Regions from separate parts of the Paenibacillus sp. JNU01 genome, predicted to be linked through region 1. Evidence: predicted binding sites of a transcription regulator. Region 1 holds the regulator's gene; the other holds the start of a gene.
What was found. Region 1 encodes Rex, which represses fermentation and respiration genes when NADH is low (regulators of the CRP and FNR family bind a similar motif). Its sites were predicted from a motif close to TTGTGAAATATTTCACAA; they were not measured.
Positions count from the first base shown of each region.

Region 2: pflB (formate C-acetyltransferase) is a predicted target of Rex. The motif match lies at 3,141-3,158, and genes of this name have one in related genera.

Region 1 is NZ_CP169723.1:1,432,471-1,440,705, forward strand. It holds gene NLBNIHML_RS05970 (hypothetical protein) at 1-59, opposite strand, end outside; gene NLBNIHML_RS05975 (DUF5590 domain-containing protein) at 360-890, opposite strand; gene NLBNIHML_RS05980 (amidohydrolase) at 930-2,234, opposite strand; gene NLBNIHML_RS05985 (redox-sensing transcriptional repressor Rex) at 2,221-2,874, opposite strand; gene dinG (ATP-dependent DNA helicase DinG) at 3,094-5,955, opposite strand; gene NLBNIHML_RS05995 (tetratricopeptide repeat protein) at 6,098-6,745, opposite strand; gene panD (aspartate 1-decarboxylase) at 6,839-7,222, opposite strand; gene panC (pantoate--beta-alanine ligase) at 7,215-8,111, opposite strand; gene panB (3-methyl-2-oxobutanoate hydroxymethyltransferase) at 8,108-8,235, opposite strand, start outside.
Region 2 is NZ_CP169723.1:1,660,734-1,668,968, forward strand. It holds gene pflA (pyruvate formate-lyase-activating protein) at 1-710, opposite strand, end outside; gene pflB (formate C-acetyltransferase) at 800-3,058, opposite strand; gene adhE (bifunctional acetaldehyde-CoA/alcohol dehydrogenase) at 3,936-6,548, opposite strand; gene NLBNIHML_RS07120 (Crp/Fnr family transcriptional regulator) at 6,979-7,695, shown strand; gene NLBNIHML_RS07125 (hypothetical protein) at 7,782-8,235, opposite strand, start outside.

The DNA.
Region 1 (8,235 bases):
AACAACACAACGGCTGAAATGACGGCAGTTAAAGCAATAGGCAATACTTTTAGCTTCAAGTGAATTACCCCTCCCAGATTTTGGCCTAACTTACTGGCCTATTGGTATATACGAATATGTGCACATTGACTCCTGCGAGAATTTCGACAGGTTTATTTGTTATGAATGTAACTTTGAGTACATAACTGAGTATATCACATCGTATATACAATTTCGAAGGCGAAAATATGAATAAATTATTAATTTTAACTATTTAAATCAAAACTGTTCACAGGCAACACAAAGAACCGGTTCAGTCGGATATCCGTCTGCCGGTTCTTTCATTTCTACGATTCTCTAGCTAAGTTACTCTATTTGTTCTAGCTGTTCGGGAGTGTGTAAACCAAGTCTACCTGTTCTCCATTGCTAAAACGATAAAACCGATAGTGGTTATGCGTACCGTCTTTATAATACACTTGCCACACATATATTCCATTCACAACTCCGGGCATGATTCGTTTAATCTCACCGGCTGGAACTTCGGAACTAAAGCGATTGCGTATCTGTGCTTCGGACATGCCATTCTGCAGCAGTTCACTGTGTATAGCGTTAGCACCTGTAGCAGGTTGATTATTTGCATCGAATTTAACCCAGACCATAACATCCTGGTTATCCTTGTTTTTGCCGAGCAGGGTCCAGTAGATGTTGTCAGAGCCTTCTTTATCACCCCAGATGTACTTACGCAATTCATCATAAGATGTAATGCCCAGTTGCTCCTGTGCTGCCTGTATGGCGAGCGCTTCTTCCTTACGCTGGTCCTGTGTGACATACACGTAATAACGCTGAAGTCCAAACAGAATCAGAACTAGTGCAAGCAGCGAAATCCATATCCACTTCTTTTTTTTCTTCAAAAGCCGAACTTCCTTTCCCTATGATGCTCCGCAATACAATTAACGAGCAAGCAAACCATCAAATGCCAATTGAGACTCACGCAAAATACGTTCTTCGTCCAGCGTCAGACATTCGCCATGTTTAACCACTTGTTTCCCATCTACCCATACGTGCTCCACATCTTTGGCAGAGGCTGAATAAATCGTATGCGAGATCAGGTCTGTATGTGGGTAGAAGTGTGCCTGTTCAATGTCCAGGGCGATGAAATCAGCCTTCATGCCTACCTGAAGCGCACCGGTATTGTTCAGGAAGATGGATTTAGCACCATATGAAGTTCCGAGTAGTAACGCTTCGCCCGCTGGCACGGCAGTCGGATCACCAGACACACCTTTGTGAATCAATGCAGCCAGTCTCATTTCTTCAAACATATCCAGGTTGTTGTTGCTTGCCGGTCCGTCGGTTCCAAGTGACACGGTAACTCCTGCTTTCAGTAATGCAGGTACCCGCGCAACACCGGAAGCGAGTTTCAGGTTACTTCCCGGGTTATGGGATACAGCCACATCATGGCGGGCCAAAATTTCAATCTCTTCATCATTCAGGTGCACCGCATGTGCTACCAGGGATGGACGGGAGAAAAAGCCCAGTTTCTCCAGATGTGCCACAGGACGCAGTCCATATTCTGTAACGTTCTGCTCCACTTCACGAAGCGTTTCCGACATATGTGTATGCAGAGGAAGGTTAAGATCATTTGCGACCTGTACAAGCTTCTCTATGTAGTCAGGAGGGCATGTATATGGTGCGTGTGGCGAGATTACGGTTGTGATGCGACCATCTGCCTGTCCATTCCACTCACGTGCAAACGCTGCCGACTCCTCCAGCTTCCGCAATTGCTCTTCTTCCGAGCACAGCCCGATTACACCACGTGCAAGTGCTGCTCTAACGCCGGATTGTTCCACAACTTTGGCAACCTGATCCATATGATCATACATGTCCAGGAAAGCTGTAGTTCCGCCTTTCAACATTTCAAGCACGGATAGCGAAGTTCCCCAATATACGTCTTGAGAAGTCATTTTTGCTTCCATCGGCCACATTTTTTCCTGCAACCATACTTGTAACGCAAGATCGTCCCCGTGTCCTCTAAGCAACGACATCGCTGCATGACCATGCGTATTGATCAGACCCGGCAGGAAGAACAATCCTTTTCCATCCACTTTGGTACAATTTTCGTCTCCATCCGGCAATGTCTCACCAATATGCACAATCTTGTCATTCTCGACAACCATGTATCCATGAACCACGTTCCATGTCGTGCCTTCATTAACGGCAAATTTGCCGTTGTGGATTACCCATCTATTTGTTGTCATCTTCCTCGTCGTCCTTTCCAGTCTCCAAGTAATAGGCCAAACTAAGCAGATCCGTTGTAAAGTCAGCATGGTGAATGCGGATATGTGGCGGTGTTTTTAGAATAGTTGGTGCAAAATTAAGAATCGCTTCGATTCCCGACTCAATAAGTTGATCGGCTACATTTTGAGCTTCCGTATCCGGAACTGTAATAATTCCGATGCGGATGTTATCTGTCTTAACCGCTTCCGTTAATTCATTCATTGGTTTTACCGTCAAACTGTTGATTTGACTACCAATCTTCGGTCCATATGCATCGAATACAGCAACAATCTTCATGTTGTCTTTCAGATATGCGTTGTAGTTGGACAAGGCCTGTCCCAGGTTACCAGCACCTACCAAAGCTACATTAATTTGCTGATCAATTTTGAGAATGTGACGAATTTTCTCGATCAAATAGGATACATCATACCCGATCCCTTTTCGACCAAAATCACCGAAGTAAGCCAGGTCTTTTCGAATTTGGGCCGGATTCAGATCCAGCCTCTGTCCAAGCTCTTGAGAAGAAACAGTAGCCACCTCACGCTGATGCAACTCGTTCAAATAGCGCAAGTATACAGGCAGACGTCGTACCACCGCTTCCGAAATTTTATCCGATTTCATTCTTGCTCCCCCTTACCAATGCCACGATAAAATAATAGATGAAAAGATGAGCATTCTGTATAAACTCAAAGATAGACGTGACATTTTATACAGAATGCTCTTTGTAATTTAGGTTATAAGTTCTTACGTGCAACTGCTTTAATCGGATACGGAAATATCTAATAAAGTTTAACGCCAAACGATAGTGTCATGCAATGATATAACGAACAAAGTTAACCATTATTCTTGTTCATTAAGAGGTTTTTCTAACCACTCGGTAATTCGGGGAACCATCTGCTCCGTGAGCATATGCTCCATTTTGGGACCAGGTAATGAATATAAAAAGAATTTGCCATAGTACGCTTCGATCACACGTGTATCATAAACAATGACAATACCTCTGTCCTTCGCTGTTCGCACCAATCGGCCAAATCCTTGCTTGAAACGAATGACCGCTTGCGGCACAGACAGTTTCATGAATGGATTTTTCTTTTGCTCCTGGAGCAATTCACTCTTGGCTTCAACCAACGGATGATTCGGCGGCTGGAAAGGCAGACGCACAATAGCGAGACAGGTCAGTGCTTCTCCCGGGATATCTACACCCTCCCAGAAGCTGCTTGTGCCCAAGAGTACCGTAGCTTTGGCATCCTGGAACCTGCGAGTCAACTTGGAGCGGCTTCCACTATCCACACCTTGACCCAACAACGAGATGTCGTTACCAGACAGTGCCTCCTTCAGCGGATCATAGACCTGTCGCAGCATCTTGTATGAAGTAAACAGAACCATCATGCGTCCACGCGTGGCAATTGCGGTCTCTGCGAGTGATTGCACCAGCATATTAACAAAGTGCGCATCACCCACACTGCCTTTCACACTTGGGAAATCACGCGGAATCACTAGAAGTGCCTGATCACGATAATTAAAAGGTGATGGCAGCATCGACGTTAAAAGCCGATTATTCTCAGAGGCTTCCTGTAAGCCAAGCTGCTCAATCATGAACTGGAATGACTTATCTACAGAGAGCGTAGCCGATGTAAGCACAACACTTTTCTTTTTATCAAAGAACAAATCCTTCAGTTGTGCACTGACATCGACAGGTACGGCGTACAGTTGAAGAGATTTACTGCGGAACTGACCGCTGGCTTCCATCCAGTACACCGTTTTGGCATCATCCATACGCATGAAGAATCGCAGATTCTCCTTCAATGTGGTCAGATCTTTCAGCAGTCCTGTAATGTCCGTAATCAGACTATCCGATTGATAATCATCCTGATCCTCTTTCACCTCAAGCAGCAATTTGTCCCCTTTGCGAACCAAATCGCCCAGAGTCACATAGATCTGGTTCTCCAGATCCTGCAACTCCTGCCATTTCGCAGGTTTCTGAGATGCCTTCAGGCGCAGGGAAAATTGCCCTGTCTCTCCCGGTGAAGCATCACTTCGTTCAGGCAAAAGACCGAACAGGGCATCGCTCATACGATCCCACAGTTCCTTAACCTCAACAGCTAGCGGGAACATCTGATCTACCATGGAGCCCCATTGCACCGAATTTTCATGCCCGGATAACTGCGAACGAAGCATAGGCAATTGTCCATTACGACTGTCTTTGAACAGACGGGTCAGGGTATGAACCAACGTGAAATATTTCATATGCATTCCAAGATGTTTACCCGCTACATCTTCCAGATGATGGGCCTCATCGATCACAAGACTCTCATAGGCTGGCAACAACTGATGTGCTGCTTTGACATCCGTAAACAATTTGGAGTGATTGGTTATTACGATATCAGACAACCCGGCCTCATGTTTGGCGCGATGATAGAAACATTTGCGGAACCATGGGCAGGATCTTCCCAGACAGGACTCGGATTCGCTCTGTACCGTCTCCCAGAAGTCGCCTCCGCGTCCGCTAAGGTTAAGCTCCTCATCATCTCCAGTTTCAGTCTGTGTGAGCCACACGATCATCTGAGCGGCTGTGAAATAATCCTCTTTGGGAGTGGCGAATTCACGTTTATTGATTTTGTGTTCAAATTTGCGCAGGCACAGGTAATGTCCACGTCCTTTGAAGACAGCAGCCTTAAACGGAAACGGAACCACTTGGGTCAGCATCGGAATATCTCGCTCTCTCAATTGCTCCTGCAAATTGATCGTATGCGTGCTGACCATGACTTTCTGTTCTTGTTTCACACTTTCGTATATCGCTGGCAGCAGATAACCCAGAGATTTACCGGTACCTGTTCCAGCTTCGATCAAGAGATGTTTCTCTTCATCCAGGGCTTGCCTTACACTGCTGAACATCTGGGTCTGGGCTTCACGCTCTTCGTAATGATCCAGCGTATCCTTCAGGTTCTCCCGAACCTGGTCCATAAACTGTTCGAAGCTTACACCATCGAGGGGGTTACCTTCCCGCTCATCACGTGGTGCACCAATATCGGTCCAATCACTTACATTAAGAGCAAGCTGCCGATAATAGGTATGTCCGTCCAGATCCTGAATCGGCTCTGCTTCCTTCTCACTGCGCATCCCGTCCAAGAACCAACCCAAGTCACTGTCTTCTGGTGCGAACAGGTCACTGAGCCGTTGAATCGTTATGAGCGGTAATTCCTTTAACTCATCCAGACACTTGAGCAGCACATAGGCTGTCGCCAGTGCGTCACTGTCGGCCTGGTGAGGGCGATCATGTTGAAATCCAAATTCAGAAGACACATAACCGAGTTGATAAGAACCCAGTGATGGGAACGTAATCTTCAGAAAATCAATGGTATCCAGAATACGGCCAGTGAACGGCAGATAACCGCAACGGTCAAGAGCATTCTGCAAAAAGTGAAAATCAAAAGCGACGTTGTGTCCAACAAGCACCACATCGTTAAGCAGCGGAACCATCTCCATCATCATCTCTTCGAGTGATGGAGCGTCCGCCACATCTTCATCGGTAATACCCGTTAGCCCCGAGATAAACGGGGGAATCGGGACACCAGGGTTCACATAAGAACTATATATTTGAGTTATGCTGAAGTCATGATCTATGATGGCAAGTCCGGCTTGTATAATCTCACCGTCGGACTGCGTGCCGGTTGTTTCGAAATCCAATACGGCAAATTTCATTGCAATATACGGTCCCTTCCATTCCAGTCTATGTTACAGCATAGCAAAAAAAAGGGGATTTGAAAATTAACTGACAAAAAAGCGGTGTCCCCGCCGCTATGCCAAAGGAGGGAACACCGTTTTTTTGTCGCCGAATTCCCGCTTAATGAAGGGTCGTCAGCTGATTAGCATATTGCAATTTTCCCCTGTTCAACCTGCAAGCTTCCATGTTGTACAGCGGTTCGGTCAATGTCGGGTCATACTGAAGGGCCTGTGCAAAGAGTGAACATGCAGCCTCCGGGTTCGCAAGCTTGGCTTGAATACAGCCCAGAGCGTTACATACAAGCCCTTTCAAGCGAGGTGAGCCCTTAAGATACATGATCTGCTGCAAATGTGTCCCGGCTTCAGCGATTTGTTCCAGATTCAGATATGCGAGTGCCAAGTAAAAACGAGTTAATGCACTCTCCGGATGGTCGGTCACAACCCGGGAGAACTGCAAGATCGCCTGCGGATACATCTGTAATTTGAAATACCCTTGTCCTCGACTGAAACATTCCAGATGGAGTTCAGGCAGAGCGGTGACAGCTTCCTGTTCCGGTTCAAGGGACGCAGGCTTATCCATCTCCCGTTCCCTCACCTGGCTCATCTTTTCTTCAAACATCAGCCATTCATCCAACATTCCGTCACTCATCCGCTTAAGCAAGTTCCACTTTTGCAGCAATTCTTGTTTGTTCAGACCTTCAGCGGAAGGATAGCTCTTGATAATTTCATCTAACATGTCGTTCATTTCTGCGAAAACATGCTGGAACATCGTTGCATCCCCACCCTTGAAAAAATGGATTAGTGCAGTGACCTGTACTCATTTTTTGCTTCAAGGGCCGATTTCATTCTCCTTACCAGTCGATTACATAATTGTTGCGTGAACTTCCTGCTTCATGGTTTGTACAGGTTTATTCTGTCCATCTACAAACACAACGGTTGGTTTGTGAGTATTTGCCTCTTCTTGCGACATCATGGCATAAGAAATGATAATGACGTTGTCTCCAGGCTGCACCAGACGAGCAGCTGCGCCGTTTAGACAGATGACCCCGCTTCCGCGCGGTCCTGGAATCACATAAGTTTCCAGACGTGCACCATTGTTGTTGTTCACAATCTGCACTTTCTCGTTTTCCATCAAGTCGGATGTTTCCATCAAGTCTTCATCTATGGTAATGCTACCCACATAGTTCAAGTTGGCTTCCGTTACCGTAGCCCGGTGAATTTTGGATTTCATGAGTGTTCTAAACATGGGACAGCACCTCCGATTTTTGCAACCTTATATTGTCAATCAATCTTGTTTTTCCGAATTTCACCGCAAGTGCAATGAGCAGATCGTCACGTCCTTGAACTTCTTCCTGATCTGCGAGCGGCTCCAGACTTGGAAAAGCCTGAATCTCAGCATAGTCGATCACTGCAAGCGATGAGGTTGCAATCTGCTCGCGCAGAATACGACGGATATCTGCGGCGTTCCTAGCTATCCCTGTATCTACAGCTTCCTGGGCTGTGCGCAGTGCTTTCGACAGAACTAATGCCTGTGTACGCTGCTCCGAGCTAAGATAGACATTACGTGAACTAAGAGCAAGACCATCCTCTTCGCGAACAATCGGACAGGGAACAATTTCTACAGGCATATTCAAATCATTCACCATCTGTTGAATAACCGCAACCTGCTGAGCGTCTTTCATACCAAAAAAAGCACGCTGTGGCTGTACGATGTTGAAAAGCTTCGATACTACCGTCGTTACTCCGTTAAAATGTCCTGGTCTGGAAGCGCCACATAAGCGCTCAGTCAATTTTGACACAGATACCGTTGTCTGCGTTGCCTGTGGATACATCTCTTCAACTGAGGGAATAAATACGATATCCACTCCTTGTGAGCGTGCTGTTTCCACATCTCTGGCTTCATCCCGCGGATAGCTGTCAAAGTCTTCATTAGGACCAAATTGAATTGGATTAACGAATATGCTTAATACCACGATATCGCTCTGTTGTCTGGCTGCTTGCATCAAGCTTGCATGACCTTGATGTAGATACCCCATTGTCGGTACCAGACCTACAACGGACGCATTGGATCGAATCGCTTGACGCTTCAAGCTTAGCTCCTGTCTTAACTCTGCGATTGTCCGTAATACTTTCATGAGTTACTTCCCACCTTTTCCTTGCGTTGTCCATACAATTGATCCAGAACACCATCCGCAGCATTAAATACATGCTCTTCGGCCGGGAACGAACGATCTTTAACTTCTTTCACGTAAGCTTCGA
Region 2 (8,235 bases), 230 kb from region 1:
TGTTCGATGAGGCGATACGCCCGCTCCACTTCTTCTTCACTTGGTGAAGGAACGCCATCCAGTGGATATATTTTGCCGAGTGCTTCCCATTTGTAGATCCCCATCTGATGGTATGGAAGAATTTCGAACTTCTCGACGCCATTTAATGTTCCAATAAACCGTCCGAGGTTAAGCAGATCCTCTTCCTCGTTATGAATGCCAGGCACATACACGTGGCGTATCCACATTTTCCGACCTTGCTCCGATAACCACTTGGCCGTTTTCAACGTTCTCTCGTTCGACTTGCCTGTCAGCTTGATATGTTTCTCATCATCAATATGCTTGAGATCCAGCAGAACCAAGTCTGTGTTATCCAGCAGATCGTGAATCCGTTCCGGTTCGTTAAATCCGTTGCTGTCCAGTGTCGTATGCAATCCCCAGCGCCGCTTCACTTCTTTGAAGATTTCGCCTACAAAGTGGGCCTGTAACGTTGGTTCTCCGCCAGATATCGTGAGTCCGCCTCCGGAGCTGCGGTAATAGGATAGATATGGCTCAATTTCAGCCAATACCTCCTCTAGCGTCATTTCTTTTCCACCATCGAGCGCCCATGTATCAGGGTTATGGCAGTACTGACATTTGAGTAGACATCCTTGCATAAAAAGCACGAAGCGGATGCCTGGGCCGTCAACCGTCCCGAAAGTTTCGAGTGAATGAATATGTCCGTTAACCATGCTGCCTCTTCCTTTCTGTATCCGCATCCGCTGTGCGTTTAATATGAGTTGGAATGTCTTGCTCTAGCGGTCTTCTACTTGCATATTACTTACATCGAGCCATGGAACGTACGGTTGATGACATCCAACTGTTGTTCACGAGTCAGTTTAATGAAGTTAACCGCATATCCGGATACCCGTACAGTCAGTTGCGGATAGTTTTCCGGGTGATCCATCGCATCAATCAGTTGCTGACGATCAAATACGTTAACGTTCAGATGATGAGCGTTTTGACCAAAGTAGCCATCCATCATCGCAGTGAGATTGGATTTACGTGTAGTCTCCTCTTTACCCAATGCTTTTGGCACGATGGAGAAGGTATTGGAAATCCCGTCAAGACTGTGTTCATAAGGCAATTTGGCTACAGAGCCAAGGGAAGCCAGTGCACCTTTTTTGTCACGACCATGCATTGGGTTCGCACCTGGAGCAAATGGTTCACCTGCTTTACGACCGTCCGGTGTAGTCCCTGTTTTCTTACCATATACCACGTTGGAAGTGATCGTCAGAACGGATTGTGTTGGTATTGCGTTACGGTATGCTTTGTGCTTACGAATCATGCCCATGAAGCTCTCAACCAGTTCAACAGCAATGCTATCCACGCTATCTTCATTGTTACCGTAACAAGGGAAGTCACCTTCGATTTCAAAATCAACCGCGATGCCTTGTTCGTTACGGATTGGTTTTACTTTGGCATATTTAATGGCACTCAGTGAATCTGCTGTAACCGAGAGACCCGCGATACCACAAGCCATCGTGCGTACAATGTCACGATCATGTAATGCCATTTCGATACGCTCATAGCTGTATTTATCGTGCATGTAGTGAATGACGTTGAGGGTGTTCATATACAGCTTCGCGAGCCACTCCATCATTGGTTTGAAGCGTTTCATGACTTCATTGTAATCCAGCACTTCACTGGTAATGGCAGGATACTCCGGTCCAACCTGTGCTCCGGATTTCTCGTCACGACCACCGTTGATCGCATACAGGAGAGCTTTTGCCAAGTTGGCACGAGCGCCGAAGAATTGCATTTGTTTCCCGATCTTCATCGCCGATACACAGCAAGCAATACCGTAATCGTCACCGTAGATCGGACGCATCAGGTCATCATTTTCATACTGGATTGAACTGGTTTCAATGGATACTTTGCTGCAATAATCTTTGAAAGCTTCTGGAAGCTTCGTGGACCATAGTACAGTCAGGTTCGGTTCTGGTGCAGGACCCAAGTTGTGCAGGGTATGCAGGAAACGGAAGCTGTTTTTGGTTACGCGTGTTTCACCATTTACAGACATACCACCGATGGACTCCGTTACCCACGTTGGATCTCCACTGAACAGTTCGTTGTAATCCGGTGTACGCAGGAATTTGACAATCCGCAGTTTCATTACGAAATGGTCCACCAATTCCTGAGCCTGTTCTTCGGACAGAATGCCTTCTTGCAGGTCACGTTCAATGTAGATATCCAGGAAAGAAGATACACGTCCCAGAGACATCGCAGCACCGTTCTGCTCTTTGATGGCAGCGAGGTAACCGAAGTACAACCATTGGAACGCTTCTTTTGCAGTAGTCGCTGGCAAGGAAATATCGAACCCGTGCATATCACCCAATTGTTTCAATTCTTGCAATGCACGAATCTGCTCAGACAATTCTTCCCGCAGTCGAATGACATCTTCATCAATAACATCAACTTCGAGTGCGTTCAATTCACCTTTTTTGTTACGAATCAGGAAGTCTACCCCGTACAAAGCTACACGACGATAGTCACCGATGATCCGGCCACGGCCGTAAGCATCTGGCAGACCTGTAATAATCCCTGCTTTACGCGCTGCACGCATATCGGAAGTATAAGCATCGAATACACCCTGGTTATGTGTTTTGCGAATGTTTGTAAATATATCAATGAGCCCTTGAGGCAATTCGAAGCCATATGCTTCACATGCATCAATCATCATCCGGATTCCGCCTGTTGGTTGAATGGAACGTCTGAATGGAGCATCGGTCTGAACACCGACAATCTGCTCTTTGGACTGATCCAGATAACCTGGTTGATGAGAAACAATTGTCGCTGGTGTGTTCACATCAACATCAAGTACTCCGCCGTTATCCCGTTCTTTTTTGGTCAGATCAGATACGATCTCCCACAATTCTTTGGTATTCTGGGTTGCACCTGCTAGGAATGCTTCATCACCGTAATACGGAGTCAAGTTGTGTGCCAGAAAATCATTCACATCTACGGATTTGGTCCATGTTCCTTTGGTAAAGTTTCTCCAGCCTGTTTGTTGTTTGACATCTTTTTCAATCACCGACATCTTAATCCCTCCACTAATTTGGATTTCTGGACACATAACATCTTGCTTCATTCGTAGCATTGTGTGCCCAGAGCCGCGATTAATGTGAATTGTTTCACATAAACCGGATCATGTTCTCTCTACTTGGGAACCGGAACCGCGGAATGAATGTTTTTCTTACATTTTCAGTATACGTCTTGAGGCTTTCATCATCTGTGATTTTTGTCACAAAGTCAGTGAACTAACTCACTCCACCTGCGCTGTGTCCCATTGAACCCCCTTTAGATTCACACTTAGCCACTGCGCGGGCAGAACAACCTTCCAATCGCTGCTCACTATTTAAATTTACTGAAAAAGCGAATGAACATTAGGTGCCGTACACTGGCCACTGCAAGTAGAGAACAACCTTCCGATCGCTGTTATCCTCGGATTTTTTGATCACTTTTTCAAAGGTGAAAATCCGTTGATAAAGGCGAACGCTCCGCTTCTTCAGGTTTTTTCTCTCCTCTCCGTTATCGTGTACATGTGTAGTTCAACTGATAAAACAACAAAGTTCAAATTTTATTTTAAAGACGCATGCTTCGCTTTTTAGGTTTGTTCTGCCCCTCTGTTGTTGTGTAAAGGGAATAGTTCAAACCGCCACATCACGGATTCAGTGTAACCTCTATAAAACCCTTTTGCTCCTCTATGCTCAGTGCAAACCAAATCTTAAAATACTCCTGAAAAACAGATGCTTCGCTTTTCTGTTTTTCTGCCCGTTCTGCTCTGTTCGTCATCGTGTTAGTGTCTCACTTGCTCACTTAACTTCGTGTAACCTCTATAAAGACGGCAATCGGGGCTCCCCTCTCGGGGAACCCTGATCTTTTTTTGCCGTAAGGCACGCTTCGTTCTAGATTTGTTATTCAAACTTTCCGTAGAAAGCGTTGCGGTATACATCAGCCAGTTCAGTTACCAGCGGCAACTTCGGATTGGCGGTTGTGCATTGGTCTTCAAAGGCACGGTCTGCCAGATAATCTACATGTGCTTCGAAGTCTTTAGCATCAAATCCGATTTCTTGGAACGATTCTTCAATGCCCAATGTTTTGTTCAGTTTGCGAATGGCATTGATCAGACTGGTTACGCCTTCTTCTGTCGTACGTGCAGGCAGTCCCAGAATCCGGGCAATTTCGGCATACCGCTCATCCGCTACAAAGTGCGAATATTTCGGGAACGATGCAAATTTGGTCGGTTTTTTCGCGTTGTAACGAATAACGTGTGGCATCAGAATTGCATTGGTGCGTCCGTGTGCGGTGTGGTACTGACCGCCCCATTTGTGCGCCAAGCTGTGGTTAATGCCCAGGAATGCGTTGGCAAAAGCCATACCGGCAATGGTGGAGGCATTATGCATTTTCTCACGTGCCAGTTTATCACCTTGCAGTGCCGATTGCTCCAGGTATTGGAATACCAGTTGAATCGCTTTGATCGCAAGGCCATCCGTGTAATCATTCGCCATGACAGACACATAAGCTTCAATCGCATGAGTCAGTACGTCCATACCTGTATCTGCAACGGCTGTTCTAGGCAGAGAGTATACGAATTCCGGATCGACAATCGCTACGTCTGGTGTCAGCTCATAGTCGGCCAATGGATATTTAGTATTCCCTTGATTTTTATCTGTGATAACCGCGAACGATGTTACTTCAGAACCTGTACCGGATGTCGTTGGAATCGCTACAAATTTCGCTTTTACGCCGAGACGTGGATATTTGTAGATCCGTTTGCGGATATCCATGAATTTTTGTTTCAGATCGTTAAAGTCCGTGTCCGGATATTCATAGAACAACCACATGGCTTTCGCAGCATCCATCGGTGATCCCCCGCCGAGTGCGATAATGCAGTCTGGCTGGAAGCGGCGCATCATTTCGGTTCCACGATCTACCGTTGTTGTGGATGGATCTGGCTCTACATCGGAGAATACTTCGATTGCTACTGGCATTTGGCGTTGACGCAGATAATGTTCTACCTTTTCAACATATCCCAGTTTCACCATCATGGCATCCGTAATAATCGCCACACGTGTGATGTCAGGCATTTTGGCAAGATACTGCGTTGCCCCTTTTTCGAAGTAGACTTTGTTCGGCACTTTGAACCATTGCATATTCACGGTACGGCGAGCCACCCTTTTCACATTGATTAAGTTCACAGCGGTTACGTTGGAAGAAGTCGAGTTACGTCCATATGATCCGCATCCCAGTGTCAATGATGGCATATTCGTGTTGTAGATATCCCCGATGGCACCATGTGTAGATGGTGAATTCACAATGATCCGTCCAGTTTGCAGACGATCTGCGAATTTGCCAATCACTTCTTCATTCGTGGAGTGGATCACCGAGGAGTGCCCCATACCGCCAAAAGCAACCACTTCTGCTGCACGTTCAATTCCCTCTGCTGCCGTTTTAACTTTGTAACAAGCCAGTACCGGACTTAATTTCTCTGCCGACAATGGGAATTTGGTACCTACCCCTTCAATCTCGGCTACAAGAATTTTGGTGCCTGCAGGAACTTCAATACCGCACAACTTCGCAATGCTCACCGCAGATTGACCCACAATCGCCGGATTCACTGCACATTTCTCGGCGTTAATTGCACCTGCTGTCAATTTTGCTGCTTCATCTTTGTTAACAAAGTAACAGCCATTCGCGATCATTTTTTTCTTCACTTGATCAAAGATCGGTTCTTCAATGATGACCGCTTGCTCGGAAGCACAGATCATACCGTTGTCGAAGGACTTGGACAGGATCAAATCCGTCACTGCCTGATTGATATCCGCGCTTTTCTCGATAAAGCAAGGAACGTTACCCGGTCCTACGCCCAGTGCGGGTTTACCACAGCTGTACGCTGCACGTACCATGCCGGATCCGCCTGTTGCCAGAATGAGAGCCACATCATTGTGATTCATCAGTTCGTTTGTACGATCCATGGAAGGATCATCAATCCATTGGATACAATCCGCTGGAGCACCATGCTTCACCGCTGCATCGCGCAGGATTTTGGCAGCTTCGCGGCTACAATTCTGTGCAGATGGGTGGAAACCGAAAATGATCGGGTTACGCGTCTTAATGGAGATCAGTGCTTTAAACATCGTCGTTGATGTTGGATTCGTGACGGGTGTAATCCCCATAATAATACCGACCGGCTCCGCGATTTTCTGGAAGCTCTCATACTCATTATCTTCAATTACACCTACGGTTTTGTCATACTTGATGCTGTGGTACACATATTCTGTTGCAAATATATTTTTGGTGATTTTATCCTCATATACTCCGCGGCCTGTTTCTTCTACGGCCATCTTTGCGAGCATCATGTGTTTATCCAAACCCGCAAGCGCCATCGCTTGCACAATCCGGTCAATCTGCATCTGATCCATCTTCATGAATGCGGCGTGTGCTTTATTCGCTTTGTCGATTAACGTTTGAATATACTGACCTGCTGTCGGTTCTTTTGCTGGGGCGACTTCGTTCTTTACAGCCATCTCCCTCATCCTCCTAAAGGTTCGTATTGGTTTGTCTCTCTTCTTTACATTCACATCGTAACATGACCATAAACTTAATTATGTGATTTTTTTCACAAAGTATAACAAATTTTATTTAAGTTTTGTAGTGTCCTTCATCCAACCATTTTCACTTCCTATTTAAAGTATAGGGCTGTAAAAATCATGCTCTCCAATAAAAGTGAATTTAATCACAATGTTTGAAATTTCGTCATTTTTGCCCCCTTTCCTTCCCCCTCAAACGGTAAGATTAGGTATATACTGAACTTAAAAATTGAACCACCGCAATTTGTACCGTCCTTCCTCCCGGCCGAGATGACCCTGATCAGGACGGCAACGGTTTGCGGCAAACCTCGGAGGCTACTGCAAGCTACAGGAGTCCATCCGACGGACACAAAGGGGAGATAGACTTATGTTAGAACTAACAACTGTACTGGAAAAACGCGGCAATACGAACTGTTTCTCGGAAGCGAATTTCAACCATCTGCTGGTTACCATGAAAGATAGAACCTATCCGGAAGGTACACATCTGTACTGGGAAGGAGACGTCTCTGACAAACTTTATTATATGAAACGGGGCCGTGCCCAGATCACCAAATCCACGGATGAAGGCAAGGAACTAATCATGTACATGTATCAGTCCGGTGATATGATTGGTCAGGCTGATCCCTTCTTTGGCTCGAAACACACCTTCTCAGCGGAAGTACTGGAGGATAGTGAGATCGGTGTACTGGAGCATAAGGACCTGGAGATGCTAATCTGCCAACATTGTGACTTCGCGATCGACTTTATGAAATGGATGGGCATCCACCACCGGTTGACACAGACGAAGTTCCGGGATCTCATGTTATATGGCAAACCAGGTGCGCTTTGCTCCACCCTCATTCGATTGTCGAATTCGTATGGTGAGCCTCATGGAGAGCATGTCATTATTCATAAAAAAATTACCCACACGGACCTGTCCAATATGATTGGAGCTACCCGTGAAAGTGTAAACCGCATGTTAAGCGATCTGCGCAAGAAAGATGCGATCGAATATGACAATGGCATGATCGTCATCAAAGATCTGAAGATGCTGCAAGGGATCTGTCACTGTGAACTTTGCCCGAACGAGATCTGTCGTATTTAATAATTGACTATGCTAATCGAATGTTGCTTTAATTTTAATGAAAAAAGCCCAGTTCTCCTAAATAGAGATTGGGCTTCTTGGTATGCTTAGGATGCATTGGTCAATTCAAGCTTCACCGCATCACGTGGATTCAATTTCATGTCCAAACCATTTTCCATTAGTTCTTTGTCATTCACCATAATGACCCACCGCTCATTCATGCGGGGTGTGACATTCTCGACCGAAACGACGAATTTGTTATTCTCTGACATTCTTACAATTCCGCTGGACTTCAACACATCGCGAACGGTACACTCTTGAACGTAGACTCCGGCATATTGACGATTGAGGGTTGGCATAATGTTTCCACCGCTCACCTTGAGTAACGTTGTCTGATATGCAACGCCATCCCCCCCACTGTCAGCGGCTTTCACGTAAATGATCACTTCATCTTTGGCATGAAGCTCCATGTCCCAATCTTCCTGTTCAATGTCCTTGCCATTCAATTTGACAGCCCAGCTAAGCGAAGAATCCAGAGAAACTTCACCAACGGATTGAATC